DNA from 2 places in the Bacillus sp. N1(2025) genome. Region 1 is predicted to be linked to the other one. Evidence: a T-box and tRNA genes for the amino acid it is inferred to sense, from the RefSeq annotation. Region 1 holds a T-box; the other holds one or more tRNA genes.

Region 1 (15,994 bases):
GAAGGCCCGGCTTAACGCCGAACTTGAGTCTGCCGTGAATCCAGCTGATCGCTTCTTTGTACGTATTAAACAATGAAATCCCCTCTTTTATACGACAAGGCGGTTTCTTAGGAAACCGCCCCGCTGTTTTATCAGCCTTTCAGCTCTGCAATCCGCTGCCGGACAGCTTCGCGTTTTGCCGTGTAGTCTTTCTCTTTTCCGCGTTCTTCTTCAATGACATGTTCAGGAGCTTTTTTAATGAATCCTTCGTTGCCGAGTTTTTTCTGAACGCGTTCGACTTCTTTTGTCAGCTTGTCGAATTCTTTTTGCAGACGGGCGATCTCCTCATCAATGTTAATCAGCCCTTCAAGCGGCAGAATGACTTCCGCTCCGGTGACGACCGCTGTCATCGCTTTGTCTGCCGCAGTGATATCCGTCCCGATTTTCAGCGTGCTCGGATTCGTAAAGCGTTCAACGTAAGAACGGTTCTTCTCAAGGCGGCCGGCAATGTCTTCCGTAGATGTTTTAATGTAAAGCTCAACCTGCTTGCTCATCGGCGTGTTGACTTCGCTCCGGATATTGCGGACAGAACGGATTAATTCGACGAGCAGTTTCATATCCGCCGCTGCCTCTTTATCCGTATGTTCGGGCACCGGAACCGGCCAAGAGCTGATCGTGATTGACTCGCCTTCATGAGGAAGGTGCTGCCAGATTTCCTCCGTTAAGAATGGCATAAACGGGTGAAGAAGACGCATCGTCTGGTCAAGCACGTATGCCAGAACAGAACGGGTTGTTTTCTTCGCCGCTTCATCTTCCCCGTACAGCGGAAGCTTCGCCATTTCGATATACCAGTCGCACACATCGTCCCAGATAAAGTTGTACAGGTGGCGTCCGACTTCACCGAATTCATAACGATCCGCAAGCTGTGTTACGTCTTCTATCGTTTCATTCAGTCTTGTGAGGATCCACTTATCAGCAACTGATTTTTCACCGGACAGATCAAGCTCGTCATACGTCATGCCGTCCATGTTCATTAATGCAAAACGGGAGGCGTTCCAAATTTTATTTGCGAAATTCCATGTGGATTCCACTTTTTCATAGCTGAAACGGAGATCCTGTCCCGGTGAACTTCCGGTTGCCAGGAAATAGCGCAGGGAATCCGCTCCGTACTTGTCGATGACATCCATCGGGTCCACGCCGTTCCCAAGGGATTTACTCATTTTTCTGCCCTGCTCGTCACGGATTAAGCCGTGAATCAGCACGTCTTTGAACGGACGCTCGCCGGTAAACTCAAGACCTTGGAAAATCATCCGGGATACCCAGAAGAAAATGATGTCATATCCCGTTACAAGAACATCGGTTGAGTAATACCGCTTAAAGTCTTCAGCGTTTTCATCAGGCCAGCCCATTGTAGAAAACGGCCAAAGCGCGGAGCTGAACCATGTATCAAGCACGTCTGAATCCTGTTCCCAATTTTCACTGTCCTCAGGCGCCTCAAGGCCGACGTACACTTCTTTTGTTTCTTTATGATACCAAGCCGGGATGCGGTGGCCCCACCACAGCTGACGGGAAATACACCAATCACGGATATTTTCCATCCAGTGCAGGTACGTTTTCTCGAACCGGTCAGGAACGAAGTGAACTTTCTCTTCTTTTGACTGAAGGTCAACCGCAGCATCGGCCAGCGGCTGCATTTTGACAAACCATTGTGTGGACAGGTACGGCTCAACAACGGCGCCGCTTCTCTCACTGTGTCCGACAGAATGCATATGGTCTTCGATTTTAAAGAGAACGCCGGATTCCTGAAGATCTTTGACGAGTTTTTTACGGCATTCAAACCGGTCCATACCGTTATATTGCAGCGCTTTTTCATTCATTGTTCCGTCTTCATTCATGACGAGAATCCGCTCTAAATTGTGGCGGTTTCCGAGTTCAAAGTCATTCGGGTCATGGGCAGGCGTGATTTTAACGGCGCCTGATCCGAATTCCATATCAACATAATCATCGCCGACGATCGGAATTTCGCGGTTTGTAATCGGCAGAATCACCGTTTTGCCGATTAAGTGCTTGTAGCGCTCATCTTCAGGATGAACCGCGACAGCCGTGTCGCCAAGCATTGTTTCCGGGCGGGTGGTCGCGATTTCAATTGAGCCTGAACCGTCTGCTAACGGGTAGCGCAAATGATAAAACGCGCCCTGTACGTCTTTGTAAATCACTTCAATATCGGATAAAGCCGTTTTTGTGGCAGGGTCCCAGTTGATGATATATTCGCCTCTGTAAATCAAGCCTTTTTTGTACAACTTGACGAATACTTCCCGCACGGCTTTGTTCAGCCCTTCATCAAGAGTGAAACGTTCGCGTGAATAATCGAGTCCGAGTCCCATCTTGGCCCATTGGCTGCGGATGAAATCAGCATACTCTTCTTTCCACTTCCACGTTTCTTCTAAAAACTTTTCACGGCCGAGGTCATAACGGCTTGTGCCCTGTTCGCGGAGTTTCGCTTCGACTTTTGCCTGAGTGGCGATGCCGGCGTGATCCATGCCCGGAAGCCAGAGCACGTCATAGCCCTGCATGCGTTTCATACGCGTAACGATATCTTGCAGCGTCGTATCCCACGCATGTCCGAGGTGCAGCCTGCCCGTCACGTTCGGCGGCGGAATGACGACAGAATACGGCTGTTTCGTTTGATCGCCGCCCGCTTCAAAATATTTTCCTTTCAGCCAAAAATCATAGCGGCCTTTTTCAATCGCAGACGGATCATATTTTGTCGGCATTGTTTGTTCGTTTGTATCCATGATAACCCTCCAGCATGTTTAGAAATGGCTGAGCAACTAAAAAAGAGCCTTCATCCTGATAAAGGACGAAAAGCTCTTTCGCGGTACCACCTTTTTTCATGAACAGATTTGTTCATGCACTTAAACGGATAACGGGTGCGGCCCGAATTTCTCTACTGTATGTTCAAGAAATTATGCTCCCGGGCGACCTTCCAATGAGACGGCATAAGAAGCCTTTCAGCACAGTAGCTTCTCTCTCTTCATGCGTCTTTCTTGTACTCTTCCCGTTCAAAGCAGGTGTATTTATATCAGCTCATGATCTTATTTATTATGTTCTTTATTATAGTAAAAGTGTTTTTGATTCGTCAATCATCTTTTCCAAAAACCGCTGCCGTCATACATAAATGGGCATGCACCCCGCCCTTTCCCTTACATACGATACATAGAAAGGCGAATGTGAGGAGGAATTGCCCGTGAGAAAAAAATTCAATTCTTATTCGCTCCCCCAGTGGGCCAGACAGGTCCGCCTTGTATCCGTGCAAGTCATTATCCCGATTACGATCTTTCAGGGGATCAGGACGATTTTCTTCCCGACGACTTTTGATGTCCTGCTGCTTGCCATCCTGCTGTTTTTAGCGTGCGCCCTGCATTTGGAATGGATATAAAAAACGAGTCCCGTTATGAAGAGGACTCGTTTTCCGCTTTTATTTTTTTCTCCCGCTCAATCTGATGAACCTTCATGAGAAAAGGCTCAACATTTTTCATCTGCCAAAACGCTCTTAATAATTGCGTGCACTCTTCTTTTTCAGAGCCCCTTTGGCCGGTCTGATACCGTTTCAGCACTTTGTACATGGCGGACGGATAAGCCATATAGCTGAGAAACAGGCTGATTTCCGCTTCACGGAGCGGGAATGATTTGTGATACGTATAAAACCAGTCCAGACACTCCGGGCATGCTTTCGGATAGCTTCTGAACATTCTGGAGTAAAAGCCAAGCAGGTCGTTTTGCGGAGGGCCCAGCGCAGCTTTCTCGAAATTCGTGAAAAAGCCCGATCCCGCATCATTATACAGAAAGTGGCGGCTCGATAAGCTGCCGTGGTTGATCACCGCTCTCGTCTTGTCATGGTCCTTTGCCGCCTCAAACCATTCTTCCAGACGTTCCAGAGCAAAATTGACGGCGGAAACCGTTTCTGTAAGATACGTAACAGCCTGCAGTTCAAAAGGTGAAAGGTACCACTCTTTTTCCGCCCGGTCGGCGAATTGTTCATAGACAAGCTTATCATTTTCCCAATCTCTTTTCGTTGCTTCATAAAAACCGCTGATATCTTCAGTCCGGATTTGGATGTCCCGCACAGTCGCGGAATGGAGCTTCGCGACCTCTTTAAAAAGGTAAACATGTTTTTGATCCCGTTCCTCTTCCTGATCGTACTGAAGCCAAGGCATTAAATAATAAGAATTCTCCGTCTGTCTTCCCGCAAAAAAATCGCCGGCATACGTGCGGCAGATCGGCACAAATGATCGGTAGCCCTTCTCCTCAATCTCAATCATAAGATCCGTAAATTCACTGCTGCGGGCCGGCTTGAGCTGTTTCAAAGCAAAAATGCCGTAGTTTGAGTAGACCTTCCAAACATGCGGGCTGACAGGCTCAATATACTCTGCCGCCAGCCCGTATTCCTGAAGCACTGATTGGACTGCTTCCATTCCATTCACCACATTTTTACGGCCTCTTTGTGCTTACGCATGGCTGTTATTATATTCAGGTATATACAGAAGCTGACCTTCTTCAAGCTCGTCATCAAACGATAAAGCATTCGTTCTGATGAGCTGCTGGGATGTTATGTCATATCGTTCACACACCCGGTCGATAGTATCTTGCTGCTGTACGATACAAATTTTCATTCTTGAAAACTTTTCTTCTTCCCTTGTAAATAATTTTGTCAAGTAATGAGAGTTGTCATTTTCCTTCTGCTCGGTTCCCGGTGCCGCTTCTTCATTCTTTCTTTCAGACTTAAGCGGCTCAGGCGGTTCAGCTTGCGCCGGCTCCTCAGGCTGCAGTTTGGAAAACTGAAATGACAAATCGAGAGGCTTCCCGGTTTCCTCCTCCGGCTGCGCCATCTTCCTTACCTCAATTTCAAACCCTTCTTCATCATGAGCCTCTTCTTCAAGCAGCTTAGGAGCGCTGTAAAACTCCTCTTCCTGCTGTTCCGGAACGAACTCGCGATAAACGGGCGCCTGCTCTTCTTGAAAAACCGCAGGCTCATCTTCGTCTTCTGCCGCCTCATGATCGCTCTGACGGAGAAGCGGCTCGGCCTCTGGCTGCTCTTCTTTTTGAAGGAAGGGCTGTTCCGCAATTTTTGGTTTTTCTGCATGCGGAGTCAGAGTGAACGCAGGGAAAACCGGCTCGTTATCATCTTTTGGCTCTTCCTGCACTTCTGCTGAATCATCCTCAAATACAGGTTCATTCCTCACAGCCGACATGATTGCAGGCTCCTCAGCTTCTTCCGGCTCTTCTTCGTGTTGAAAGGAAACGGGAGGAGGAGGCTCAGTAAAGGAAACAGGTTTCGGCACCTCTTCCTGCTCCCTCAGAATCGGGGCAGTCTCATGCTCTTCTTCTTCCTGCTCCCTCAAAATCGGGGCAGTCTCCGGCTCTTCTTCTTCCCGCTCCCTCAAAATCGGGGCTGCTTCCTGCTCTTCTTCCCGCTCCCTCAGAATCGGGGCAGTCTCCGGCTCTTCTTCTTCCCGCTCCCTCAGAATCGGGGCTGCTTCCTGCGCTTCTTCTTCCCGCTCCCTCAGAATCGGGGCAGTTTCTTGCTCTTCTTCTTCCTGCTCCCTCAGAATCGGGGCAGTCTCCGGCTCTTCTTCTTCCTGCTCCCTCAGAATAGGGGCAGTCTCCGGCTCTTCTTCTTCCCGCTCCCTCAGAATAGGGGCAGTCTCCGGCTCTTCTTCCCGTTCCCTCAGAATCGGAGCAGTCTCCGGCTCTTCTTCCTCCTGCCTGAGTAAAGGCGGAGTTTCTTCCTCGTTCTTCTCGGTTTCTTGTGCTGCTTCTTCTGATACAGTCAAAGGTATTTCAGGCTCATGGCGTATCATTAATTCTGGTTCGTTTTCGTCCTCAGAATAATGTCCGGCAAGATTGATCATTTCTTCTCTGGCAAATTCAGGCGCCACGTACAAAGGGATCTCCGGCTCTTTTGGCTCGGATTCCTCAAGCAGCCCTTCAATTGCCAAATCAGCTTGAATGGTTAAGATCCTTGAATCCGTCAGCTGATAATCAAAGGCATCAATAAATACGAAAACATCATTGAGGTGGCTCACTTTATTTTTCGGAATCGTGATGTCCACCGGGAAACAATGAATGAGCTCGGCCGTGCCATCCTCCCTCGCCCTCACTTCCTCTACATGCCTCAGCTCCCTATCAAGCTCTTCAAAATGACTGCTGTGATCTATGTTGTACTCGCCAGTAAGTTCTAATGATCCTTTAATTGAGACATAATCATTTACTTCCTGCACCCTGATGTCAGGGTCTAATGAAATCGAAAGTAATTCAGAAACTTCCTGTCCTTTTTGGAAACAGATTGATTCTTCAACAGAAAATTGCAATCGGTGATTATGCGGCAAGTTCATATCCTCCTTTCATCTAATCCATACAATTAGATGTCACTAAAGGTGTATGCCGCAATCCGGGAAAATATGATAATGGAGGCATTGAAAAAAGCCGATACAAGTCTTGCTTGCATCGGCTTTTCGGTATCAGCGGCTGATCGCCTGGAACACTTTCTCAGCGGCTTCAATGGTTTTTTCAATATCCTCCATTGTATGCGCAGTGGAGAGAAACAATCCTTCAAATTGAGACGGCGGCAGAAATACGCCTGCGTCGGCCATCCCTTTATAATATTTGGCGAACAGCTTTAAATCAGAAGATTTGGCTGCTTCATAGTTAATGACAGGCTCATTTGTGAAAAAGAAGCCGATCATGGAACCCGCCCGGTTAAACGTGTGCGGAATGCCATGTGCTGCAGCTGCTTTTGAAATGCCTTCTTCAAGCATATCGCCTTTTTTCACAAATTCTTGGTAAGATTCAGGTGTGAGCTGCTGTAGCGTCTCAAGTCCCGCTGTCATGGCAAGCGGATTTCCTGACAATGTTCCCGCCTGGTAGATCGGACCGCTCGGCGCGATTCGTTCCATAATGTCAGCTTTTCCGCCATACGCACCGACAGGAAGACCGCCGCCGATGACTTTGCCGAGACACGTTAAGTCAGGCGTCACGCCGAAATACCCTTGCGCACAGTTATAATCCACGCGAAAACCGGTCATGACCTCATCAAAAATGAGCAGCGCGCCATACTGTTCCGTCATGTCGCGAAGTCCTTGTAAAAAGCCTTCCTGCGGCGGAACAACGCCCATATTGCCTGCTACCGGTTCAACAATGACCCCGGCAATATCTTCACCGTACTCCCGGAATGCGAGTGCAACGCTTTCCAAGTCGTTGTATGGAACGGTAATCGTATTCATTGCTATTCCTTCCGGCACGCCCGGGCTGTCCGGAAGGCCGAGTGTCGCCACTCCGGATCCCGCTTTGATCAGCAGCGAATCGCCATGGCCGTGGTAACAGCCTTCGAATTTCAAAATTTTGTTGCGGCCGGTATATCCTCTTGCCAGACGCAGGGCGCTCATTGTCGCCTCTGTGCCGGAGCTGACCATCCGCACGATTTCAACAGACGGCACACGGTCAATGACCAATTTGGCCAGTTCGTTTTCCACCTCAGTAGATGCCCCGAAACTTGTCCCGTTCTCGGCTACTTTTTTCAGGCTTTCAACGACCCGGTCATTTGTGTGGCCCAAAATGAGCGGCCCCCAGCTCAGGACGTAGTCGATATATTCATTGCCGTCAATATCAAAAATTTTCGATCCTTTTCCGCGCTGCATAAAGATCGGGTCCATATCAACTGATTTAAACGCGCGCACCGGGCTGTTCACTCCGCCCGGCATCAGTTTCTGCGCTTCTTTAAAAGCGGCTTTTGATTTTTCATAGCTTCTCATCTGCCTCAGCTCCCGTCAAATGAAATCGTTACTCAGCAAGCCATTTTGCTGCGTCTTTTGCATGATACGTCATAATCAGATCGGCTCCTGCACGTTTCATGCTCGTTAAAATTTCCAGCACCATTTCTTTTTCTTTAATCCAGCCGTTTTGGGCTGCCGCTTTCACCATGGAATACTCCCCGCTCACATTATATGCGACCAGCGGCAGGTGATGGCGGTTTTTCACATCACGCATAATATCTAAGTATGACATAGACGGTTTGACGATTAAAAAGTCAGCGCCTTCTGCCGCGTCTGATTCAGCCTCACGGAGCGCTTCCAAGCGGTTGGCCGGATCCATCTGATATGTTTTTCGGTCTCCGAACTGCGGCGTGCTGTCAGCCGCATCGCGGAACGGACCGTAAAATTCACTTGAATATTTCACGGCATAAGACATGATCGGAATATTCGTGAATCCTTCTTTGTCGAGCGCTTCCCTGATCACTGTGACAAAACCGTCCATCATATTTGAAGGAGCGATGATGTCAGCGCCGGCTTTGGCTTGGCTGACGGCTGTCTGCGCCAGCAGTTCAAGCGACTCGTCATTGAGGATTTCTCCGTCTTTCACGACGCCGCAATGGCCGTGATCCGTGTATTCACAGAGACACGTATCAGCGATTACGATCATTTCAGGATAATGCTTTTTAATTTCAGCAATCCCTTTCTGCACAATGCCGTGATCGTGAAAAGCCTGGGTTCCGCAGGCGTCTTTTTCTTCCGGCACGCCGAAAACGATGACTGACTTAATGCCGAGCGATATCAGCTCAGCCATTTCATCCTTTAACAAATCGAGTGATACATGATAAACCCCCGGCATGGAAGGAACTTCTTTTTTTCCTTCAAGTCCTTCAACGACAAATAACGGGTAAATAAAATCTGAAGGGTGAAGACGTGTTTCTTTTACTAAATCTCTCATCTCAGCGTTCGCGCGCAAACGGCGGTGTCTGTTAAATGTTTGATTCATCATTATCAATCCTTTCCCGACATGCTGCACATGACGTCCAGCATGCCTTCAATCGTATAGATGTCAGGCACATGGGATGAGATCCCGTATTCCAAGAGCGCTTTCTCTGTCAAAGGGCCGATGCTGATATAGCTCGCACCGCTGTTTTCCCACGCTTTTTCTCCGTCTCCGACCGCGTGCATAAACGTATGCACCGCCGATGAGCTGGTAAACGTAATAAAATCAAAATGAGAGCGGGATGCAGCCCGTCTCAGCTCGTCCATGCCTTTTTCATCCTGAATGGTATTGTATAACACCCATTCCCTTATTTGATAGCCAAGCGGCTCAAGCTCCGCTTTTATGACATCGCGTGATAAATTGCCCTTTATCACTGAAATGGGTTCGGCAGCTGATGCGTGCCGTTTTAAAGTATCAGCCAGACATTCCGCCACATACTCGTCAGGCATCGCATCCGTCCGGGCTCCCCGCTCTTTCAGGGCGCGCGCAGTCTTTTCACCGACGGCTGCGATTTTTTTCCGTCCCGAAAGCGCAAGACCGTGCCGATCAAGATAGGAAAAAAAGAACCGGACACCGTTTACGCTTGTAAACACAAGCCATCCCGGCTCAGAAAGGTCTTCCCGGAGACTGTCCGCACATTCATCCGGGAGCGCTTCCTGAAAAGCGATCAGCGAAGCGGAAACAGCCGTTCCGCCGAGCGCCTCCACTTTTTTTCGGAACGGTGCGGCCTGTCTTTTGTTCCGGGTGACAAGCACGGTCTTTCCTTGTAAAGGAAGGTCATTTGCCATCCTGATCGAGCTCCTGTTTCACGCTGTCGATTAATGCTTTGGCTCCTTTTTCAGACATCATCGCCGCACAGCGTTTCCCGATTTCTTCCGGATCATGTCCCGCCGCTGTTTCTTTATAAATCGTCTTTCCGTCCGGAGACGCGACAAGACCGACCAATTCAACCTCATCCCGGTCATTGACGGACGCATACCCGGCTATCGGCACTTGGCAGCCGCCTTCCATCGCGTGTAAGAAAGCCCGTTCGGCTGCCACCGTGCGCTGCGTATACTCATCGGTAAATTGCGCAAACAGCTTCAAAAGCTCCTCATCCGACTCTCTGCATTCAATGGCAAGAGCGCCTTGGCCGACCGCAGGCAGACAGCGGTCCGGTTCGAGAAATTCAGATACGACATCATCTTTCCAGCCCATTCTCGAAAGTCCCGCAGCCGCTAAAATAATAGCATCGTAATCTTCCGTTTCAAGCTTTTGAAGTCTCGTATCGATATTGCCTCTGATCCACTTAATTGTAAGATCAGGGCGTTCAGCAAGAATCTGGGCGCTTCTTCTTAAACTGCTGGTGCCGATGATGCCCCCTTCTTTTATGCCGTCCAGCTTTTGATGCCCCTTTGAAATCAGCGCATCACGCGGATCCTCACGTTTCGGTATGCAGCCTATGACAAGACCCTCAGGCAAAACGGCGGGCATGTCTTTCATGCTGTGAACCGCCATATCAATCTCCTGATGCAGCAGCGCCTGTTCAATCTCTTTGACAAACAAACCTTTGCCGCCCACTTTTGACAGTGTAACATCAAGGATGCGGTCGCCTTTTGTGACAATCTCCCGGATTTCAAAGTTATAGGAAGGGTTCAATTCCTTCAGTTTGTTAATCACCCATTTTGTCTGGGTCATAGCCAGTTTGCTCCGTCTGGAACCTACCTTAATCGTTCTCATTTTCTTTCCTCCCGAATCTGTTTGGGCGCGTGCGTTAACTGAACCAATGGAATTGCGACAGGCTTCCGAGCAGGAAGTAATTAATCATCAGCACGAGAAAACATGCTGAATTCCATAACGCCGCCACTTTTCCCTGCAGTTCCTTAATCATTCTGATATATAAATAGTAGCTGTATAAAAGCAGCACAATAAACGAACCGAGCACTTTTGAATCAAACCAGTACAGCGTTTCCAGCGACACATACGCCCAGATCACGCCTAATATCAGGCTCAACAGCAGCATCGGAACCCCGATGACATTTAAAACGTAAGCCATATAATCAAGTTTTGACAAATCTTCAATTCTCAACAGCCATTTTCCCCACTTTTTCTTCTTTAATAAAGAATATTGAAACTGATAAAGAAGCGAAAAGACAAAAGAAAGGGAAAAAGCGCCGTAAGACAGAATCGCCATTGTAATATGAATGACCAAAAGCTCTGAGACCAGCTGGCCGGAAAAAGCGGCCGAATGCTGATCCGTCGGTGAAAACGTATGGATCGCAATCATCGAGAAACCGATGACATTCGTGAAAAACACGATAAAATCAACGCGGAGAATCTGCGTGACCACAAGTGAGAGCGTGACAAGCACCCACGCATAAAAGTAAAGGGCCTCTGTAATATTCAAGACCGGAAATCTGCCCGTCTGCCACATGAAATAAGAAAGATAGACGGTTTGCAGAGTCCAGACAATAGAAAGCAACCAGAAGGCCATTTTCCCAGCCTTCCGGTTGTGTTGAAGAAAATCTATAAAGTAAAAAAGGACGCTTACTGCATAAATAACAATTGTCGCTTCATTAAGTCTTGCCATTGCTGTATCAATCATACAGCCCTCACTCACTTACAAGCGGACGTAAGCCCGTTTTTGCTTCTGCCTTTTGAAACGAATGAACCGTCTGGCGGTTATCCAGGCTTTTGTCCAGCTGGCGGCTGGCCTCTTCCTCAATATCGAATATCTGCATAAACAGCTTCAGCTTTTCATCTGAATCCGCTTCAGCCGCAAGCTCTTTCGCTTTCAGAATCGGGTCGCGCAGCATTTGGTTAATGATGCTTTTCGTATGTTTGCTGAGAAGTTTTTTCTCTCTTACCGTCAGATGAGGCAGCTTGCGCTCAATGCTCTGCATCGTATCGGACTGGATGGACAGCGCCTTTTCACGCAGCGCCGAAATGACCGGCACGACGCCGAGCGTATTAAGCCACTGCTTAAACTCAACAATTGCCGCTTCAATAAACAGCTCGACTTTTTCAGCGGTTTCACGGCGTTCTTGTAAGTTGGCTTCAACGATTCCTTCAAGGTCATCAATATCGTACAGAAAAACACCTTCAAGATCGTTCAGCGCCGGATCGAGATCTCTCGGCACAGCGATATCCACCATAAATAACGGACGGCCTTTCCGCTGTCTGCCCGCTCTCTCCATCATTTCTTTAGACACGACGAAATCACTTGCGCCTGTCGAACTGATTAAAATATCAGCTTCAGCAAGTGCATGTTCAAGCTGGTTTAAGCTGCGCGCTTCTCCGGAGAAACGGTCAGCAAGCGCTTTTGCCTTCAAAAACGTTCTGTTGATGACCGTTACTTTGCCGATGCCCTGACCGTGCAGGTTTTCTGCGGCGAGCTCGCCCATTTTTCCCGCACCGAGAATCAAAATGTGCTTATTTGACAATGAGCCGAAGATTTTTTTCGCGAGTTCAACGGCGGCGTAACTGACGGAAACGGCATTGGCGCCGATATCGGTTTCGGCATGCGTGCGTTTGCCGACGGTCACCGCCTGTTTAAACAGCTCATTGAAAATGGTGCCGATCGTCTTTTCTGCCTGCGCCGTTTTAAAGCTCGAGCGGACCTGGCCGAGTATTTGCGTTTCTCCGATGACCATGGAATCCAAGCCGCACGCCACACGGAATAAATGCTCGATCGCCGCGTCGCTCTCATAAAATTTCAGAAACGGAGACAGCTCTTCTTTCGGCAGCGAGAACCATTCGGATAAAAATGTCTTTATATAATAACGGCCGGTATGAAGCTGGTCGACCACCGCATATATTTCGGTGCGGTTGCAGGTTGACACGATAATGTTTTCAAGAACGCTTTTTTCTTCTTTTAAACGGAGCATCGCTTCTGCAAGCTCATCCGGCTGAAAACTTATTTTTTCGCGTATTTCAATAGGGGCGGATTTATAATCTACTCCCACAACAAGAATATGCATCGCTTTCATGCACCCCCGTACATCGCAATTTATTTATAATCATTCTAACATAGAATTTATTATTTATAATAATTATAACATAGTTTCTTCGGGAAAATGTGAACAGATTTCAAAAATGTTATGCTATAGTATAAAAAGCTCGTTTCCACTTAATCATCATACTAAAAATCCTTTACTGCGGGTAGGTGACAGGATGAAAAAAACATCAATTTTATTACCGGGACTTCTGCTTGCCGCTTCATTATTCGCATGGCTTCAGAGCGGACAGGTTCACCTGTTTGCGAATCAGGGGGAATGGCCGGTGCTCCTTATGCTCTTGGGCGCTGTGCTCTTGTATCAGGGCAAAAAGGAAGCGGCCGGGCCTCACGTCCTGATCGGCATGCTTCTTTTCGGCATAGGTTTACACTTTTTCGCCAAACCTGAGCTCTCATGGTGGCCGGGAGATTTTGAAATGATTCTCTTCGTCTTCGGATTCTCCTTATTTGCGGCAGCCAGAAAAGAATATGTATACGAAGCGGTTGCCATGATTGGTTTTTCCCTCTTTTTATACTTCTTTAAACAAATTACGGCGTGGCTGGAGTCCGTCCATATTCCGACGGAACACTTCAAAACATACTGGCCGTATGTTTTCATCGGAATCAGCCTTTTGTTATTGTTTATCAAGCGGAACAAAACTATACGATAAAACCCAAAACGCACTGCGTTTTGGGTTTTTCATTACCGGCTGATCATTTTTTTAATGGCTCCCCATGCTTCATCTTTGCCTTTTTTCGTTTCAGAGGAAAATAAAATCAGCTCATCTTCAGGATCCATATTAAGCGTCTGTTTGACAACCTTTAAGTGCTTGTCCCATTTTCCTTTTGGAATCTTATCCGCTTTTGTCGCGATAACGATGACGGGAATGCCGTAATACTTCAGGAATTCATACATGTTCACGTCTTCAGCAGACGGCGCGTGCCTGAGGTCGACAATCTGCACGCAGGCTTTCAGCTCTTCGCGGGTCGTCATATAGGTTTCAATCATTCTCCCCCATGCTTCCCGCTCGCTTTTGGAAACTTTCGCAAATCCGTACCCGGGAACGTCGACAAAATGCAATTCATCATTGATGATGTAAAAGTTTAAGGTCTGTGTTTTCCCCGGTTTTGATGACGTTCTGGCCAAGTTTTTCCGATTGATTAATGAATTGATAAAAGATGACTTTCCTACATTTGATCTTCCCGCCAGCGCGATTTCCGGAAGCCCCCCATCAGGGTACTGTTCGGGTTTGACCGCGCTGATCACGATTTCTGACTTTGTGACTTTCATTTCTTCTCTCCTACTAAGGCATGTTCCAAAACGTCATCCAGGTGAGAAACGAATATAAACTTCAGTCCTTCTCTGACGCTTTCTGGAATATCCTCTATATCTTTTTCGTTATCTTTAGGCGCAATAATAGTAGTCAGGCCCGCTCTGTGCGCGCCGAGCGCCTTTTCTTTCAGTCCGCCGATCGGAAGCACGCGGCCCCGCAGCGTGATTTCTCCCGTCATACCGACTTCGCGTTTTACCGCACGGTCCGTTAATGCTGAAACGAGCGCCGTGGCCATCGTAATTCCGGCAGAAGGGCCGTCTTTCGGCACCGCTCCTTCAGGGACATGGATATGAATGTCATACTTCTCATGGAATTTCGGGTCGATTCCGAACTGTTCCGCTTTCGAGCGGACATAACTGAAAGCGGCCTGCGCTGATTCCCGCATGACATCTCCAAGCTTCCCGGTCAGAATCAGCTTTCCTTTTCCCGGTGACAATGACACTTCGATTGACAGCGTATCTCCGCCGACCGTCGTATACGCGAGCCCCGTGACAACCCCGATTTGATCTTCGGTTTCCGCCTGTCCGTATCTGAATATCCGTTTTCCGAGATAGTCGGCCAGATTTTTCTCTGTAACGGTAATGCGTTTTCTCTCCTCAGACACAATGGCTTTCGCAGCCTTTCGGCAAATGGCGGCAATCTGGCGTTCAAGCGTTCTCACGCCGGCTTCCCTCGTATAGTAGCGGATGATGTCCGTAATCGCCTGGTCCCGAATCTGCAGGTTGCTCTTTGTGAGCCCGTGCTCTTTGATTTGTTTCGGAAGCAGGTGGTCCTTCACGATTTCCAGCTTTTCGTTTTCAGTGTAGCCTGACAGGCTGATAATCTCCATTCTGTCTCTGAGAGGTCCCGGTATGGAAGCAAGGTTATTCGCAGTCGCGATAAACAGCACTTTCGATAAATCGAACGTCTCTTCAATATAGTGGTCGCTGAATGTGCTGTTTTGTTCCGGATCCAGCACCTCAAGCATCGCCGAAGACGGATCGCCTCTGAAATCAGACGACATTTTGTCGATCTCATCCAGGAGAAAGACGGGATTTTGTTTACCGGCTTTTTTCATCCCCTGTATAATACGGCCCGGCATCGCTCCGACGTATGTACGCCGGTGCCCGCGGATTTCAGACTCATCGCGCACTCCGCCCAGTGAAATTCTCACAAAACGGCGCCCCATGCTCGTACTGATTGATTTTGCAAGAGATGTTTTACCGACTCCCGGAGGTCCGGCCAGACAAAGAATCGGCCCTTTCAGCGTTTTCGTCAGCTGTTTCACGGCCAAATACTCCAAAATCCGCTCTTTCACTTTCTCTAAGCCGTGATGCTCTTTATCTAAGATTTCCCCGGCTTTTTTAATGTCAAGTTTATCTTCTGTTTCATCCGACCACGGAAGGGCGATGAGCCAGTCAATATAGTTGCGGATAACAGAGCTTTCCGCTGAGCTTGACGGCACTTTTTCGTAACGGCTTAATTCCTTAAGCGCCGTTTCTTTGACACGCTCAGGCATGCCTGCTTCTTCTATCTTTTCCGTGAGCGACTGAACTTCGCCGGTTTTTCCTTCTTTGTCGCCAAGCTCCTTCTGAATGGCTTTCATCTGTTCACGCAAGTAGTATTCCTTTTGAGTGCGTTCCATCGAACGTTTGACGCGCTGACCGATTTTTTTCTCAATCTCCAGCACTTCTTTTTCATTATGAATGGAACGGATGACCTTATTCAGACGTTCTTTAATATCCGCCGTTTCTAAAATGTCCTGCTTGTCCTTTAATTTCAGCGGGAGATGAGAAGCGACGATATCCGCCATTCTGCCGGGCTCTTCAATATCAGTCACAGCCGCATACGTTTCTGCGGAGATTTTTTTAGAAATTTTTATGTACTGGTCAAAATGGTCCAGCAGCGTCCGCATAAG
Region 2 (15,994 bases), on a different contig from region 1:
ACATAAGGAATAGTCTCTTTTAGATCTTCTATCCCTTCCTCTACTGCTTCTTTTATGTCATCATCCTGTATTGAATAAACAAATTTTGTATCCTCATACTCTTCTTGTAATTCCTCTTGATTTCTGCTTACAAGATCTAATTGTTCTAGCATAATTTTTGTTTTATTCTTAATATCGCTATAATCATCTCCTGATCTATCAACAATGAACTCAAATTTTGTATACCTACTATCTTCTTGGCTAAACGACCCTTCAATTCGTACAACCTCTGATAATAAATGAGTCGACATAAAACCTGTTCCAAATTTTCCTGTTTTCTTTTCTTCTGAACTTTGCTTAGATGAGATTTGTGTGATTAAATCTAATAAATTTTCATACGAAAATGGCAGCCCATTATGACTAAATATGATTTGATTATTAGAGTAATCAATTTTAATATCTATTTTCTTACCTTTAGGTGTACAGTCAGATGCATTTTGAATTAGTTCCCATATCCATCTACGCCTAATAGTCTTTTTTTCTATTTCTGAAGACTCTCTTATCTTTTTCAATTCATCCCAAATTGTATTAGAACTCGCATCTAAAACTTTATTTAATAAAACCTCTTCATTAGACATAGTAATAATCAATCCTCTTTTTCGCTGTATTTTTCTGAATTCCCGGGTATTAATTTCTTTATTTATTTTCGGCATTATAAGATTTGATGAACTTCTATATTATTCATTTAAATATCCTTTACGAATTCTCCAACTCTCTTGTCTCTTGATTTAAATAAAGATGATAATATGTTACCTAGATCTCGAATAGGTTTAAACTACTTCAAAAACATTAACTGATATTTCTCAGTATAATGATTTTGTACAACCTTCTAACCAATATTTATTCGTCTCCCTAAACCATTATCATAACAATGTGTTCTTTTGTTTTAAGAACTGTATGAAGGTTTATTTCTAACTCATCTGCAACCTTTCATTGACAATATAATCTAATGATTACCATGTATGTTAATACTATTTTCTAAATATTCAGTTAACAGTTATAATTATTGTTTTATATCAGATAGAAGACTCCTACTATCTTCCTTATTCAATTTATTATAAACGATGAGCATCCTTATTGAAGTTAAAACTTGAATGTTTAGCTCCAGTTTATGTATTTTTTAGATCCTATACCTTTTTCAATCAATTTTTCTACTTAGTTTTCTGTTTAGACATGAAAATACCCCTTTAGATGAGTATATCTAAAGGGGTAGAACGGTGCAACTTTTTCCAAGAACAATACAAACTTTGAATTTAAAACAACATACTGTTTTCTTTCCTTGTCAAATCCTACTCCACCGTAACACTCTTCGCAAGGTTGCGCGGTTTATCAACGTCACAGCCGCGGTGCAGTGCAGCGTAGTAAGCGATCAGCTGCAATGGCACAACAGAAACCAGCGGAGCAAGCGCAGGGTTGACTTCCGGCAGGATGTATCTGTCGTCTGCGTCTTCTAAGCCTTTCAGCGAGATGATGCAAGTGTTGGCGCCGCGGGCTGCGACTTCCTTCACGTTTCCGCGGATGCTCAGGTTGACGTGTTCTTGTGTCGCAAGCGCAAAGACCGGTGTTCCTTCTTCAATCAGAGCGATTGTTCCATGCTTCAGCTCGCCGCCGGCGAAGCCTTCCGCCTGGATGTAAGAAATCTCTTTCAGCTTCAGGGCGCCTTCGACACACACGAAGTAGTCAAGGCCGCGGCCGATGAAGAAAGCGTTTCTTGAAACAGTCAGGTACTCACGTGCGATCATTTCCATTTCGTCCTTCTGGTCGCAGAGGGCTTCCATGGCGTTTGCCGCGATACCTAATTCTTTGACCAAATCAAAACCGATATCAACGCCGTTGCGTTCTGCTGCAACGGACGCAACGATCGCGAGGACGGCAATCTGAGCCGTATACGCTTTTGTTGATGCAACAGCGATCTCAGGACCTGCGTGCAGAAGCAATGTGTAATCCGCTTCACGGGAAAGCGTTGATCCCGGAACGTTTGTAATCGTCAGCGCTTTGTGACCCAGCGCTTTGACTTGAACAAGCACAGCGCGGCTGTCCGCTGTTTCTCCGCTTTGAGAAAGGAAGATAAAGAGCGGCTTCTTAGACAGAAGCGGCATGTTATAAGAGAATTCACTCGCTACATGCACTTCAACCGGTACGTTTGCCCACATTTCAATATATTGTTTCCCGACAAGACCGGCATGGTAGCTCGTTCCGCAAGCCACGATATATATGCGGTCCGCTTCCGCCACGGCGTCAGCGACATCGCCGGCCACGGCCAGTCTGCCGTTTTCGTCCTGATACGTTTGGATGATTTTGCGCATAACAAGCGGCTGCTCATCCGTTTCTTTTAACATGTAGTGAGGGTATGTGCCTTTTTCGATATCACTGGCGTCAAGCTCAGCGATATAAGACGCACGTGTCATGACTTCACCGTCTAGGTTTTTAATCACGGCTTCGTCTTTTGTCACGATCACCATTTCTTTGTCCAAAAGCTCAACGTATTCATTCGTTACTTGAAGCATAGCCATCGCGTCAGACGCCACGACGTTAAACGTATCTCCAAGGCCGATTAACAGAGGGCTTTTGTTTTTTGCAACGTAAATGGTGTCTGTGTTTTCACCGTCAAATAATGCAATTGCGTAAGAACCTTTTAACAGAGTCAGTGTTTTGCGGAACGCTTCTTCTGTGCTAAGTCCTCCCGCCACAAATTGCTCGATCATTTGAACGACTACTTCAGTGTCCGTGTCGCTTTTCAGTTCAACGTTTTCAAGATATTCGCGCTTCAGCTGAACATAGTTCTCGATCACACCGTTGTGAACAAGTGTAAAGCGGCCGAGTGTGCTTTGATGCGGGTGAGCATTCAGGAAGCTTGGTTCGCCGTGAGTCGCCCAGCGTGTATGGCCGATTCCCGCTTGAGATTCAACCGTGTGATCCACCACTTCACGAAGGTCGGCGATGCGGCCTTTTTCTTTGTACACATGCACGCCCTGCTCATTCGCCACAGCGATACCTGCAGAGTCATAACCGCGGTACTCAAGCTTCTCTAATCCTTTTAACAAAATCTCTTTCGCATCAAGCTGACCGATATAACCTACAATTCCACACATATTTTCTTCCTCCTAAAGGTGCAAAAGGAGACGAAGAAAGTCAAATTACAAGGGGACTTTCAATCGTCCCCTCCCACATGTTTTTTTGGAAGATCATGTGATTTCCCTTTGTTCGGAGAGTCGCCCCTCCGGTTTGAAGAAATCCTTACGGCTGTGATCTAAATGAATCAGCCGGGAGGCATCCGCCGAAAATTCGATAACCTCCATCCTCGTCAACTAAGCCGTTTTTCGGGCGCTTAGTTCGGGCGCTGTAATTATAAAAGATGCAAACAATCCCGCCTTTCCTGCAAGTGAAAAACAAAGGCTGAACAAGCTTGATTTTACAGCATGTGCCAAGGACGGTCAATTATTTTTTGCCGCCCCGGCATCATGTTTACTATCATATTATGCTGATCGCACTTGTCTTGTTCGCTCTCTGCTTATAAACTTCGCTACTCCGCTCCCATTTCTGTCCGCACGACATCCACGATTTTTGTGACATATTCGTCACAAAGCTCTTTTGTTCTCGCTTCGGCCATCACGCGGACGAGCGGTTCGGTGCCTGACGGGCGCACTAAAATCCGGCCGTCTCCGTTCATTTCTGTTTCCACTTCAGAAATAACGGCCTTCACCTTAGCGTTTTCTTCTACCTTATATTTATCCGTCACTTTCACGTTCACTAAGAGCTGCGGGAATTTTTTCATTTCATCCGCAAGTTCTGAAAGGGTTTTGCCGGACGCCTTCAGCGTATTTACAAGCATGATCGCGGACAAGAGACCGTCGCCGGTAGTGTTGTAATCAAGGAAAATAAGGTGCCCCGACTGTTCGCCGCCGACATTATAGCCGTCTTTTTTCATCGCTTCTACGACATAGCGGTCGCCGACTGCCGTTTGAACGCTTTTGATTTCTTCTTTTTCAAGCGCTTTGTAGAAACCGAGGTTGCTCATCACGGTCGATACGACGGTATCATCCTTCAGACGGCCTTCTGATTTCAAATACTTCGCGCATATGTACATGATTTGATCACCGTCGACGATGTTTCCTTTTTCATCAACGGCAATGAGGCGGTCGCCGTCTCCGTCAAACGCAAGGCCGATATCGGCGTTTTTTTCTTTGACGAAAGCACTCAGCGCTTCCGGGTGTGTAGAACCGACGCCATCATTAATGTTTAATCCGTTCGGAGACGTCCCCATTGTAGATACGTCAGCATCGAGATCGGCAAAAAGGTGCGTCGCAATGGAAGATGTCGCACCATGGGCGCAGTCAAGCGCTACATGAATGCCTGTGAAATCTTCGTCCGCCGTCTGCTTTAAAAATTGCAGATACTTTTGAACGCCTTCAAAATAATCGTTCACAAGCCCGAGGTCCGCGCCTGTCGGTCTCGGCAGCTTATCTTCCGGTTCATCCATAAGACGTTCAATCTCGGCCTCCTGCTCATCAGAAAGCTTAAAGCCGTCCCCTCCGAAAAATTTAATTCCGTTATCCTGTACGGGGTTGTGAGAAGCGGAGATCATGACGCCCGCCTCAGCATCCATGGCTTTCGTTAAATAGGATACCCCCGGCGTAGAAATAACGCCGAGGCGCATCACTTCAGCTCCGATCGATAAAAGTCCGGCGACAAGGGCTCCCTCCAGCATATGTCCGGAGATACGTGTATCACGGCCGATCAGCACTTTCGGGCGCTGCTTATCTTTGGTCAGGACATAACCGCCAAAACGCCCAACTTTAAAGGCCAGCTCTGGCGTAAGCTCGCTGTTGGCAACACCTCTTACACCATCTGTTCCAAAATACTTGCCCATTTTGTATCGCTCCTTTTTCATTCTGTTGAAGAAGAATCAGCGCTTGATCCGTCTTCATCCTGGTCTTGATTTTGATCCTGGTTTTGACTTTTATTCTGATCGCTGTCAGTGTCGTCTTCCCGGTTCTTGTTCTTGTCTTTGTCTGCGTCTCCGCTTGTGCCGTTCTTATTGCCGGAATCAGCGGAACCGCCGTTATTTTTATTTGAACTTGTGTTTTTCTTAGAAGTCAGCTTGATCTTAACCGTGTCTTTTGACAGGGACCATGTGACGTTTTGCGGGCCGTTTACTTCAAGCTTTACAGAGTGCTCTCCGTCATCCAAGTCCGAGACATTGGCATACAGTTCAATGTCTGACTTTTTCAGCGCCTTAATGTTGGCGGGAGAGCCTTTGGCCGTAATATTTATCGCCTGCGATTCAGGATCGAGAAACTCAATCTGCTGTGAGCCTCCCAGTCCGACCGTCTTGATTCCGACATTGTCAAAATCCTTTTTGTCTTCGCTGTCCACTTTAACATGAAGCGTGATTTTTTCCGGTGATACCTTAGTGACACCCTTAGGAAGCGGGATATCGGCATTGATATCGGTATCTTTATCAATTTTGCCTAAATCAAGAGATACGCCGTCAATAAATTCCAGTGAATCCAGCACATCCTGCGGGCCGTAAACCGTCACCTCACTCGGATTCGAGTCAATGCTCGCAACGCTCACCCCGTCCGGAAGACTTCCCTTCCTTTCGATTTTGAAAGGAAGCTTTTTGCTCGGACTGGCTACGGGAACTGTCACTTTAATGACTGACGGTTCAACATCAACAGGAAGTGCGTTGCCGTCTTTGTCATAGACGGTCACCTTCACTTCCTTTTCAATGGTCTCATTTGCATTTTCAAGGTTCACGGATGCTTTGACAAGTGAAATGTTATCAATCACATTTTTCGAACCTGTAATCTGCACGTTTTTCGGGCTGATAATCGGCTGCTGAGGGGTGTATCCCTTTTTCATTTTGCTTTTATTGTAGTATTCAACTTCCACGGGAAAACTCTCAGCCGTTTTTTCCTGAATCGTAACCGTCGTGACTGACGGGTTAATGGAGATCGTCAGTCCGTCCGATACGTTTTTCGCCTTCAATTCGACCTTATGAGTCCCGGTCTTCAGCTTATTCATATCGGCGTATATCTCAAAATTCTTCGTCTGTCTCGCCTTTTTCACCGCACTTGTCGAGCCTTTAATCGTGACATTTACGGTCTGGGGCACGCCGGTGACGACATAGTTCGCTTCATCATAGTATGCTTTTACAGGAATATCAGTAAGCGTAGCCTCGTCAGTCGTTGATGTCGGAAAAAAGGATTCCCCCGGCTTTTTCGGAGTCGGCGCCTGGTTGTTGTTAACCGCAACGTAAAGCAGCAGCGCAAAGAGCAATGCAATGATCTTTACAGCCCAGCGGTTGTTTAAGAATTTATCCATTTTTCTTGCCCCTCCAGTACCAGCGGTTAGAAGAAGTATCTCTGGCGTTCTTCTTAAACTCGGCTTCAAGCATTTCTTTCAGTGCTTCTTCCGTCAATTCTCTGTGAAGGTCTCCGTTTTTGGCCACACTGATGGCGCCCGTCTCTTCAGATACAATAATGGTTAAGCTGTCCGTCACTTCACTGATGCCGACAGCCGCTCTGTGACGCGTCCCCAGCTCCTTTGAAATAAACGGGCTTTCAGAAAGCGGCAGATAACAGGCAGCCGCCGCAATCTCGTTATTTTTCATAATGACCGCTCCATCATGCAGCGGTGTATTCGGGATGAAGATATTAATCAAAAGCTCCGAGCTGACCTGCGCATTAAGCGGGATGCCCGTCTCAATATAATCGCCCATTCCCGTATCGCGCTCAATCGCGATGAGTGCGCCGATGCGGCGTTTCGCCATGTAGCTGATCGATTTTGTAATCGCTTCAATTGTCTTATGCTGCGCTTCCTCCACGGGGGTTCCGCTCCTGGAAAAGAACCGGCCCCGTCCGAGCTGTTCAAGCGCCCGTCTCAGCTCAGGCTGGAATATAATGATGATCGCTAAAAATCCCCATGTTATCGCTTGGTCCATCAGCCACTGAAGCGTGCTGAGTCCCAAATATGAACTGGCCATCCGGACCAATACGATGACGACGATTCCTTTTAAAAGCTGAACCGCCTTCGTCCCGCGTATGACCATGATTAATTTATATATCACATACCAAACAAGGAGAATATCAACGGCATTGCCGAGGTATTGCAAAAATGGGATGTCCTCAAAAGCCATTTCCTCGTCCTCCAAGAATTCAGTCATTTCGTTTTTCTGTTATGAATTGTGCTGCATGAGCAATATGTACATCATATAGCGTGCTCATTATACCACATTTTGATTTCTCAAGTGAAATGAGCCAGCGCGGCGATGCACAAAAAAGAGTAAAGCGATTATACGCTTTACTCATCTTCATTCGGGTCCAAAGCGCTCACGACGCCCTGGCCCGCCGATTTCAGTTCGTACCAGACCCAGTCAAACAATTGGTTAATCTCTTCAATCTGCCCGGTGACTTGTCCGGCTGAGGCCATGTATTTTTCTCCGTTGACGACGGTCACATTGCCGTCGACTTTTCCTTCAATGAACAGCTTGCCGTTTTTTACTGTGACATCGCCCTTTACGGTCTCGCCTTCAGGGACGGTGACCGTGTGATTCTGCACGACAAGGTTCGGCTGTTTGGACACACTGAAATTGTGGTCATTATGCCAGCTGTTGAAAAAACCGCCGCCCATTAAAATCACAAAAACCGCTGCGGCTGCAATCATCGGATGAGTTTTGATCCATCGTTTTACAGAAGCGCGTTTTTTCTCTTTTGGAAGATTCGCCATAACTTTGGCAGTAAAATCAGCAGGGGCCGTGACATGCGATGTGCTTCGGACGAGTGCTACGGATTTCTCCATTTCATGAAAATGCCGTTTGCAATTCCCGCATGACTGCAAATGTTGTTTTAATACGTTTTCATCTTCAGGAAGGATATCTCCATCAAGATGCTTATGCATAAGCTGCACGATCTGTTCAGGACAGCTCATTTCATCACCCCACTTAAAGATCCCTCAATTGTTTTCTAAGAGCCTCTCTGCCTCTGTGTATCCTTGTCTTGACGGTGCCGACAGGGATATTCAGAATCTCCCCGATTTCAATTAAAGAGAGTTCGTCAATATACTTTAATACAATAACCGTTCTGTACTTGTCAGGCAGCTTTAAAATCTTTTTCTGAATTGTGTCCGACAGCTCCAATGACAATACGGCGTCTTCAGGGAGAACCCCGTCCGCGGCGATCTGCGAATACATCGTCAGCCCTTCTGCTCCCGCTACTTCTGCGTCCAGATAGTAATCAGGCTTTTTCTTGCGGATGCGGTCAATGGTCAGGTTGGTCGCAATTCTGTAAAGCCACGTTGAAAACTTTCTGTTGATATCGAAACTGTCGATATTGACATACGCTCTGATAAAAGCTTCCTGCGCAATATCTTCCGCTTCGTGAACATTGCCGAGCATGCGGTAGCAAAGCTGGTAAATCTTATCTTTATAAAGGTCAACGATTTCTGCAAACGCATTTTGATCGCCTTTTTTGACTTGCTTGATTCTTTTTTTAATCAGGTTTTCCATGTTTTATCTTACCTCTGCCCTTCACCGGTCTGTATCTATACGTTGATTGTTTTAAAAGGTTTCATTTTTTTATTACATTTATTTTACCAAATTTCAGGCAGGGTGTAGATGGAAAATACAGAATATACTGCCTTAACAGCAGCTTAAAAATAGTATATCTGATGAACAATCAGAAATCGAAACAAAATGCTGATAAAAAAAGACACCTTTATGCAAAAGGTGTCTGATACTGGGCTAGCTGGATTCGAACCAACGCATGACGGAGTCAAAGTCCGTTGCCTTACCGCTTGGCTATAGCCCAAAAATGGTGGAGGGGGGCAGATTCGAACTGCCGAACCCTGAGGGAGCGGATTTACAGTCCGCCGCGTTTAGCCACTTCGCTACCCCTCCGTATTTTTTTGAAAAACAGTGCCGGCCAGAGGACTTGAACCCCCAACCTACTGATTACAAGTCAGTTGCTCTACCAATTGAGCTAGGCCGGCAAATATGGTGGAGGATGACGGGCTCGAACCGCCGACCCTCTGCTTGTAAGGCAGATGCTCTCCCAGCTGAGCTAATCCTCCATATGACCCGTACGGGATTCGAACCCGTGTTACCGCCGTGAAAGGGCGGTGTCTTAACCGCTTGACCAACGGGCCGTTATGTCCGCGTCGAGCTGACAAAAGTTATTATATACAGGTTGTACCCCATTTGTAAAGAGAAAAATTATTTTTTTTATTTTCAAACTTTTTTACCCGTTTTTTAACTGAAAAACTCATCCCTCCTCTCTTATTTCATTTATGATGAAAGTATCAAAATATTGAAGGGAATGGACACAGATGATCTTAGTCAGCTCTTGTCTCGGCGGTATCGAATGCAGGTATAACGGCTCTCACGCCGCTTCGGAAAAAATCCGCAGACTCGTAGAAGAAAAGAAAGCTGTTATGGTCTGCCCCGAACTTTTGGGCGGCTTCACCACTCCCCGCGAACCGGCGGAAATCATCGGCGGCACGGGCGAAGACGTGCTGAACGGAACAGCAAAAATCGTAACGGCATCAGGCGAAGACGTTACGGCTTTATATATGGACGGCGCGGAAAAAACGTTAGCATACGCAAAAGAAATAGGCGCCGCAACGGTCATCCTTAAAGAAAACAGCCCGTCCTGCGGCAGCAGCTTTATCTATGACGGCACTTTCTCAGGAAAAAAAATACTCGGAGACGGCATCACTTCCGCTCTTTTAAAACGGGCAGGCTGCCGTGTTCTATCAGAAGATGAATTGGATCAATTATAAAAAAGGAGAGTAGATATCATGGATGTAGCCCTGTCCTTTTATAAACCGGAGCATGCAGACGGGCTTAACGGGTTTGTGCTGAGTGAAGAAGATAAAAAGTTCACAGCTCTGCCGATAGATGTCCTGCCGCAGGCTCTTGTCATCCGGGATCGCTACCCGACAGTCATTTTAAAAGAAGACCGCCCCGTCGGTTTTTTTATTTTACATACCTCAAAAGAAACCATTGCCCCGTATTCGAACAATGTGTCTGCCATTTTGCTGAGTGCGCTGTCCTTACATGCACCGCATCAGGGAAAAGGTTATGCCAAACAAGCGATGCTGCAGCTCCCCGCTTTTGTCGCAAATTACTTTCCTTGGTGTGATGAAATCGTGCTTGCAGTAAACCATCGCAATCATCGTGCAAAGAACCTGTACCGGTCTTCCGGTTTTATTGATAAAGGGCGGCGCAGGATCGGCCCGATCGGTGAACAGCACATTCTGCATCATTTTTTGTGAAAGCGCTTGATTATCCATCTCATCCCTGCCGATTTTTCTTGAAACATCTATTCAGAAGCCCATATACTTCAAGTATTAACGACTTGGGAGGGTACAATCATGACAGACCGGCTTAACATTCACAGATTGACCACAGAAACCAGAAATCCGCAGACCGCTTCAATCCATCAAGCAGACACGATGGAAATTCTCCGCATCATTAACGAAGAGGATTTCAAAGTGGCTGAAGCCGTTCAGCAGGTGCTGCCCGATATTCAGATTGCCGTTCAATTCGCCCATCAGTCCTTACGGCGAAACGGCAGGCTGATTTATGCGGGAGCGGGCACAAGCGGCAGGCTCGGTGTACTGGATGCGGTTGAATGCCCGCCTACATACAGCGTAAGTCCCGACACCGTCATCGGTCTGATGGCCGGAGGGGCAGACGCCTTTTTGCAAGCGGCTGAAGGTATAGAAGACAGCGAGGAAACCGGCGCTCTCGATCTCAAAACGATCGGACTTACCTCAGAAGACACCGTGATCGCCATCGCGGCAAGCGGGCGCACGCCGTATGCGGCCGGTGCGCTGAAATACGCAAAAACAATCGGCGCCAAAACTGTCGCGCTCACATGCAATAAACACTCATTGATCAGCACTTATGCCGATCACAGCATCGAAGTCGTCGTCGGCCCCGAAGTGATTACAGGGTCAACACGAATGAAAGCGGCGACGGCACATAAAATGATTCTGAACATGATTTCCACGGCCGTGATGATCAAAAGCGGCAAAGTGTACGAAAATTTAATGGTGGACGTTCATGTCAGCAACGAAAAATTGAAAGAACGCGCAATCGGCATTATCCAAAGCATCACGGGCGTTCCGTACGACAAGGCAAAAGAAACGCTTGAGGCCGCAGGCAGCCATGTCAAAACGGCAATCGTCATGCTGAAGACGAATTCGGACGAAACACACGCGAAGGCACTGCTCAAAGAATCAGACGGCTTCATTGACAAAGCCATTGAACAGCACGTTTCAAAAGAAAAAGAACGCTGATCGTTCTTTGGTGGAAATAATGTGCTTTTACGAGCCCGCGCCGTTTTCATAATCGGCGCAGGCGCTTTTAGGACGCGTTTCAGGCACAGCTCCCCGGGAAAAATCGCACGGACAAAGGAGGATCTCCATGAGCAAAGAGGCATTTTATCAATCACTGGCCAAAGATGTCCTGGACAATTGCGGCGGTTCATCGAATATTTCAGGCTTTACCCACTGTATGACACGCCTGAGGATTACACCTTTAGATCAGGACAAAACGGATATTGAAGCACTGAAACAGCTTGACGGGGTAATAGGCGTCGTCGAAGCCGAAACACTGCAGATCATTCTCGGCACGGGTGTCGTCAATCATGTCGCCGACGCTTTCGCAAAACTTATGTCATCCGGAAAAAACATTGATTTAAAAGAAGCCGCCTCACGGAAAAAAGCCGATCTCAACAGAAAAAACACCACACCCATCACACGGTTTCTGAGAAAAATATCAAGCATCTTCATCCCCCTTATTCCCGCACTCATTGCATCAGGTTTAATCACCGGTATTACGAAAGCCGTCATTCAGGCCGGCTGGCTCCCGAAAGAATCCCAAATCGCACTTATTTTAACGGTTATCGGTTCAGGCTTGTTCACTTACCTCGGCGTCCTTGTCGGCATCAATGCGGCGAAGGAATTCGGCGGGACACCCGCGATGGGCGGCCTTGCGGGCATATTGATCCTTAACCCTGAGATCGCCAATATCAGTTTGTTCGGAGAGAATCTGCTCCCGGGCAGGGGAGGATTAATCGGCGTTCTTTTCGCTGCGGTTTTTATCGCTTATACCGAACGGTTTATCAGAAAGTACGTCCATCAATCCATCGACATTATCGTCACGCCTACATTGTCTTTACTTATCACCGGGCTGGTGACATATGTCGTGTTTATCCCTGCAGGCGGTTTTATTTCTGATCTGATTACATCAGGTTTATTGTCACTGCTGAATGTCGGGGGAGTGCTCTCAGGGTTTGTACTGGGAGCCGCCTTCCTGCCGCTTGTCGTCACCGGCCTGCATCAAGGCTTGACCCCCGTACATTTGGAATTAATCCGATCAATCGGAGATGACCCGCTTCTTCCGATTCTCGCGATGGGAGGCGCGGGTCAAGTAGGGGCGGCCTTCGCCATCTTTATGAAAACAAAAAAAGCCTCATTGAAAAGAGCGATCGGCGGAGGACTTCCATCCGGTCTGCTCGGAATCGGAGAGCCGCTCATCTTCGGCGTCACGCTCCCGCTCGGCCGGCCGTTTTTGACGGCGTGTTTAGGGGCGGGAATCGGCGGCGCCTTTCAAGCCCATTTTCAGGTGGCTACTTTTTCAATCGGTGTCTCCGGCCTTCCGCTCTCGTTTCTCGTACAGCCGGCTCAAATCGTTTTGTATATCATCGGTCTCTTCATCTCTTACGCGGCGGGCTTTGTGTTTACTTATGCGTTCGGATTTAAGGATGACATGGCTGCTGAATTTGAATAAACCGGGAGGGATCAGAATATGAAAACACTGACAGCCGCCATACTCACAATGGTCATCAGCCTCTCTTTTCTGCCGCAGCACAAAGCCGAAGCCCAATCCAAATTATACGACGCAGCAAAGCTCAGAAAGGTTGATCAAATGATTGAAAAAGACATCGCAGCTGGATTCCCCGGAGCCGTCCTCGTCGTCGTAAAGGACGGACGGGTGATCAAAAAGAAAGCATACGGCTACAGCAAAAAATATGACGGGAACACCCTTTTGACCCGTCCGAAAAAAATGAAAACATCAACCATGTTTGATCTAGCTTCCAATACAAAAATGTACGCGGCCAATTTTGCATTACAGCGACTCGTCAGCCAGGGAAAGCTTGATGTGTATCAAAAAGTCTCGGCTTACCTTCCTGATTTCAAAGACAGAAAAGGCGATCCGATTCAAGAAAAAGACCGCATTCGCGTCATCGATGTGCTCCAGCACCAATCCGGTCTGCCGGCAAGCTTTTATTTCTATCAGCCGGACACCGCAGGCCCTTTGTATTCACAAGAACGGGATAAAACGATCCGTTTTCTCACCCAAATCCCGCTTGAATACAAACCGGGAACAAAACACGTATACAGCGATATCGGTTACATGCTTCTCGGCTGCATCATTGAAAACATAACCGGAAAAACCCTTGATGCCTATGCGGAACAAGAACTGTACAAACCGCTGAAACTGACGCACACACTGTTCAATCCGCTGCAAAAAGGCTTTAAAGAAAAAGCATTCGCAGCTACTGAACGTTTAGGCAACACACGTGACGGAGTCATCCATTTCCCTCACATCAGGACGTATACGCTGCAGGGGGAAGTTCACGATGAAAAAGCATTTTACTCCATGGGAGGGGTGTCCGGTCACGCCGGGCTGTTTTCCAGAGCTGATGATATGGCCGTCCTTCTTCAAGTCATGCTGAACGGCGGCAGTTATAAACACGTTTCTCTCTTCAATAAAAGAACGGCCGATTTGTTCACAACGGCGGCATCCTCTGATCCGACTTTTGCTCTCGGCTGGCGGAAAAACGGCAGCCCGGATATGAAGTGGATGTTCGGCCCTTATGCAAGCAGGCAGGCATACGGCCATACGGGATGGACCGGCACCGTCACGATTATTGATCCCGCTTATAAGCTGGGGATCGCACTTTTGACCAATAAAAAGCATTCCCCCGTCGTCAGTCCCGGTGAAAACCCGAATGTTTTTGAAGGGGATCATTTCCCGACCGGAAGCTACGGCAGCGTCATAAAAACGATTTATGAAGCCATTGAATGATAACCCATGTCTTTTGTCCAAACTATGACGGCAGGAGGGCACCATCATGAAACTTGTCATCTCAGCTGTATTACTGTTGTTCATTGTTTTCGGCACGCATCATGCATCGACAAAACCGGACATTCCGTCACAGGCGGAACAAGCGGTATCCCGTATGACATTAGATGAAAAATTAGGGCAGATGCTCATGCCTGATTTTCGCAATTGGCAAAAAAAGGGGCAGTCATCACCTGAGGCTCTTACCCAAATGAATGACGAAGTCGCAGGGCTTATTCAAAAGTACCGGTTCGGCGGCGTTATCTTATTTGCAGAAAATGTAAAAAACACTGAGCAAACGGTACGCCTGACAGATGCCTTTCAAAAGGCGAGCCCTGATATTCCGCTATTATTAAGCATTGATCAGGAGGGCGGCATCGTAACTAGACTTGGTGAAGGCACTCATTTCCCAGGCAATATGGCGCTCGGAGCCGCTAGAAAAACAGCCTACGCGTCCCAGACCGGCGCCATTATCGGGAAAGAACTGAAAGCACTGGGCATTAATACGAATTTCGCTCCCGTTCTCGATATCAATAATAATCCCGGAAACCCTGTCATCGGCGTCAGGTCGTTCAGTTCAGACCGAGATCTGACAGCTTCACTCGGCCTTGCCTCAATGAAGGCTCAGCAAAAGCAGGATGTCGCTGCCGCCGTCAAACATTTCCCGGGACACGGCGACACGGATGTCGACAGCCACTACGGCCTTCCGCTTGTCACCCACAATCAAGAAAGGCTGCGTCAGATTGAACTTTATCCGTTCCGGAAGGCCATTCAGGCCGGAGCTGATATGATCATGACAGCCCATGTGCAATTTCCCGCTTTTGACGATACAACCTATAAAAGCAAGCTGGACGGTTCAGACATCCTCGTACCCGCCACACTCTCGAAAAAAGTGATGACTCATCTTCTCCGTGAGGAAATGGGATTTAACGGCGTCATCGTTACGGATGCATTAAATATGAAAGCCATAGCCGATCATTTCGGCCAAGAAGAGGCGGTCGTCATGGCAGTAAAAGCAGGAGTCGATATTGCCCTGATGCCGGCCCAAGTGACATCGTTGCAAACGGAAAACCGCTTTGCCCGGGTTCATTCCGCTTTAAAAAAGGCGGTACAAAAAGGGGAAATTCCGCTTCAGCAAATTAACAAATCGGTGAAACGCATCATTTCCCTGAAAATAAAAAGAGGGATATATCCCGCACCGAAAGAGACAAATCTGAAAAAGAAGATTTCAAAAGCAAAGAAAACCGTCGGCAGCAAAAATCACCTGAAAGCTGAAAAACAAATCGCGGAAAGGTCCGTCACCGTCTTACAAAACAAAAACCGCACGCTCCCATTCAAACCGAAAAAGAACAGCCGCGTTCTCATTGCCGCTCCTTATGAAGATCAAACAGCGTCAATGGAACAAACCATTCGGCAGCTCATCAAGAAGAAAAAAATCCGGCCGGTAACCATCAGTAAAATGAACTTCGCCGAGCGCACTTTTCATGATGAGCACAAAAAGCTGGTATCCGACGCGGATTACGTGATTACAGGCTCCTATGTCGTGAAAAATGACCCTGTCGTAAACGACGGCGTGATTGATGATTCCGTCACAGATCCCGGCAAGTGGACGACTGCATTTCCGCGGGCCGTCATGAAAGCCGCACAATCGAACCAAAAACCCTTTGTGCTGATGAGCCTGCGTAATCCATATGACGCTGCGAACTTTGAAGAAGCTGAAGCCCTTATCGCAGTCTACGGCTTTAAAGGATATACAGATGGACAATTTCTCCAGCCAAACATTCCGGCAGGCATTGAAGCGATATTCGGACAGACAAA

Evidence for each region. A T-box is a leader RNA that pairs with one kind of tRNA and senses whether it is charged. The one in region 1 lies ahead of ACNFN4_RS01820 (valine--tRNA ligase), so its partner is inferred to be a tRNA-Val.
Region 2: it encodes a tRNA-Val, which carries the amino acid that the T-box ahead of ACNFN4_RS01820 (valine--tRNA ligase) is inferred to sense. The anticodon was not compared.

Annotation. Positions count from the first base shown of each region.
Region 1 is NZ_JBLTJB010000001.1:310,466-326,459, reverse strand. Features, by position in the region: gene ACNFN4_RS01825 (bifunctional folylpolyglutamate synthase/dihydrofolate synthase) at 1-73, opposite strand, end outside; gene ACNFN4_RS01820 (valine--tRNA ligase) at 132-2,774, opposite strand; T-box leader at 2,833-3,054, opposite strand; gene ACNFN4_RS01815 (hypothetical protein) at 3,227-3,418, shown strand; gene ysxE (spore coat protein YsxE) at 3,432-4,454, opposite strand; gene ACNFN4_RS01805 (LysM peptidoglycan-binding domain-containing protein) at 4,488-6,368, opposite strand; gene hemL (glutamate-1-semialdehyde 2,1-aminomutase) at 6,501-7,790, opposite strand; gene hemB (porphobilinogen synthase) at 7,819-8,793, opposite strand; gene ACNFN4_RS01790 (uroporphyrinogen-III synthase) at 8,799-9,578, opposite strand; gene hemC (hydroxymethylbilane synthase) at 9,568-10,509, opposite strand; gene ACNFN4_RS01780 (cytochrome c biogenesis protein) at 10,544-11,374, opposite strand; gene hemA (glutamyl-tRNA reductase) at 11,382-12,749, opposite strand; gene ACNFN4_RS01770 (hypothetical protein) at 12,943-13,434, shown strand; gene yihA (ribosome biogenesis GTP-binding protein YihA/YsxC) at 13,467-14,054, opposite strand; gene lon (endopeptidase La) at 14,051-15,994, opposite strand, start outside.
Region 2 is NZ_JBLTJB010000008.1:14,450-30,443, reverse strand. Features, by position in the region: gene ACNFN4_RS16540 (ATP-binding protein) at 1-617, opposite strand, end outside; gene glmS (glutamine--fructose-6-phosphate transaminase (isomerizing)) at 1,329-3,131, opposite strand; gene glmM (phosphoglucosamine mutase) at 3,563-4,909, opposite strand; gene ACNFN4_RS16525 (CdaR family protein) at 4,927-6,366, opposite strand; gene cdaA (diadenylate cyclase CdaA) at 6,359-7,180, opposite strand; gene rsiW (anti-sigma-W factor RsiW) at 7,345-7,971, opposite strand; gene sigW (RNA polymerase sigma factor SigW) at 7,985-8,548, opposite strand; tRNA gene ACNFN4_RS16505 (tRNA-Gln) at 8,778-8,849, opposite strand; tRNA gene ACNFN4_RS16500 (tRNA-Tyr) at 8,854-8,938, opposite strand; tRNA gene ACNFN4_RS16495 (tRNA-Thr) at 8,958-9,030, opposite strand; tRNA gene ACNFN4_RS16490 (tRNA-Val) at 9,036-9,111, opposite strand; tRNA gene ACNFN4_RS16485 (tRNA-Glu) at 9,115-9,186, opposite strand; gene ACNFN4_RS16480 (DUF523 domain-containing protein) at 9,367-9,819, shown strand; gene ACNFN4_RS16475 (GNAT family N-acetyltransferase) at 9,838-10,314, shown strand; gene murQ (N-acetylmuramic acid 6-phosphate etherase) at 10,414-11,343, shown strand; gene ACNFN4_RS16465 (PTS transporter subunit EIIC) at 11,471-12,838, shown strand; gene pbp4b (penicillin binding protein PBP4B) at 12,857-14,140, shown strand; gene ACNFN4_RS16455 (glycoside hydrolase family 3 N-terminal domain-containing protein) at 14,187-15,994, shown strand, end outside.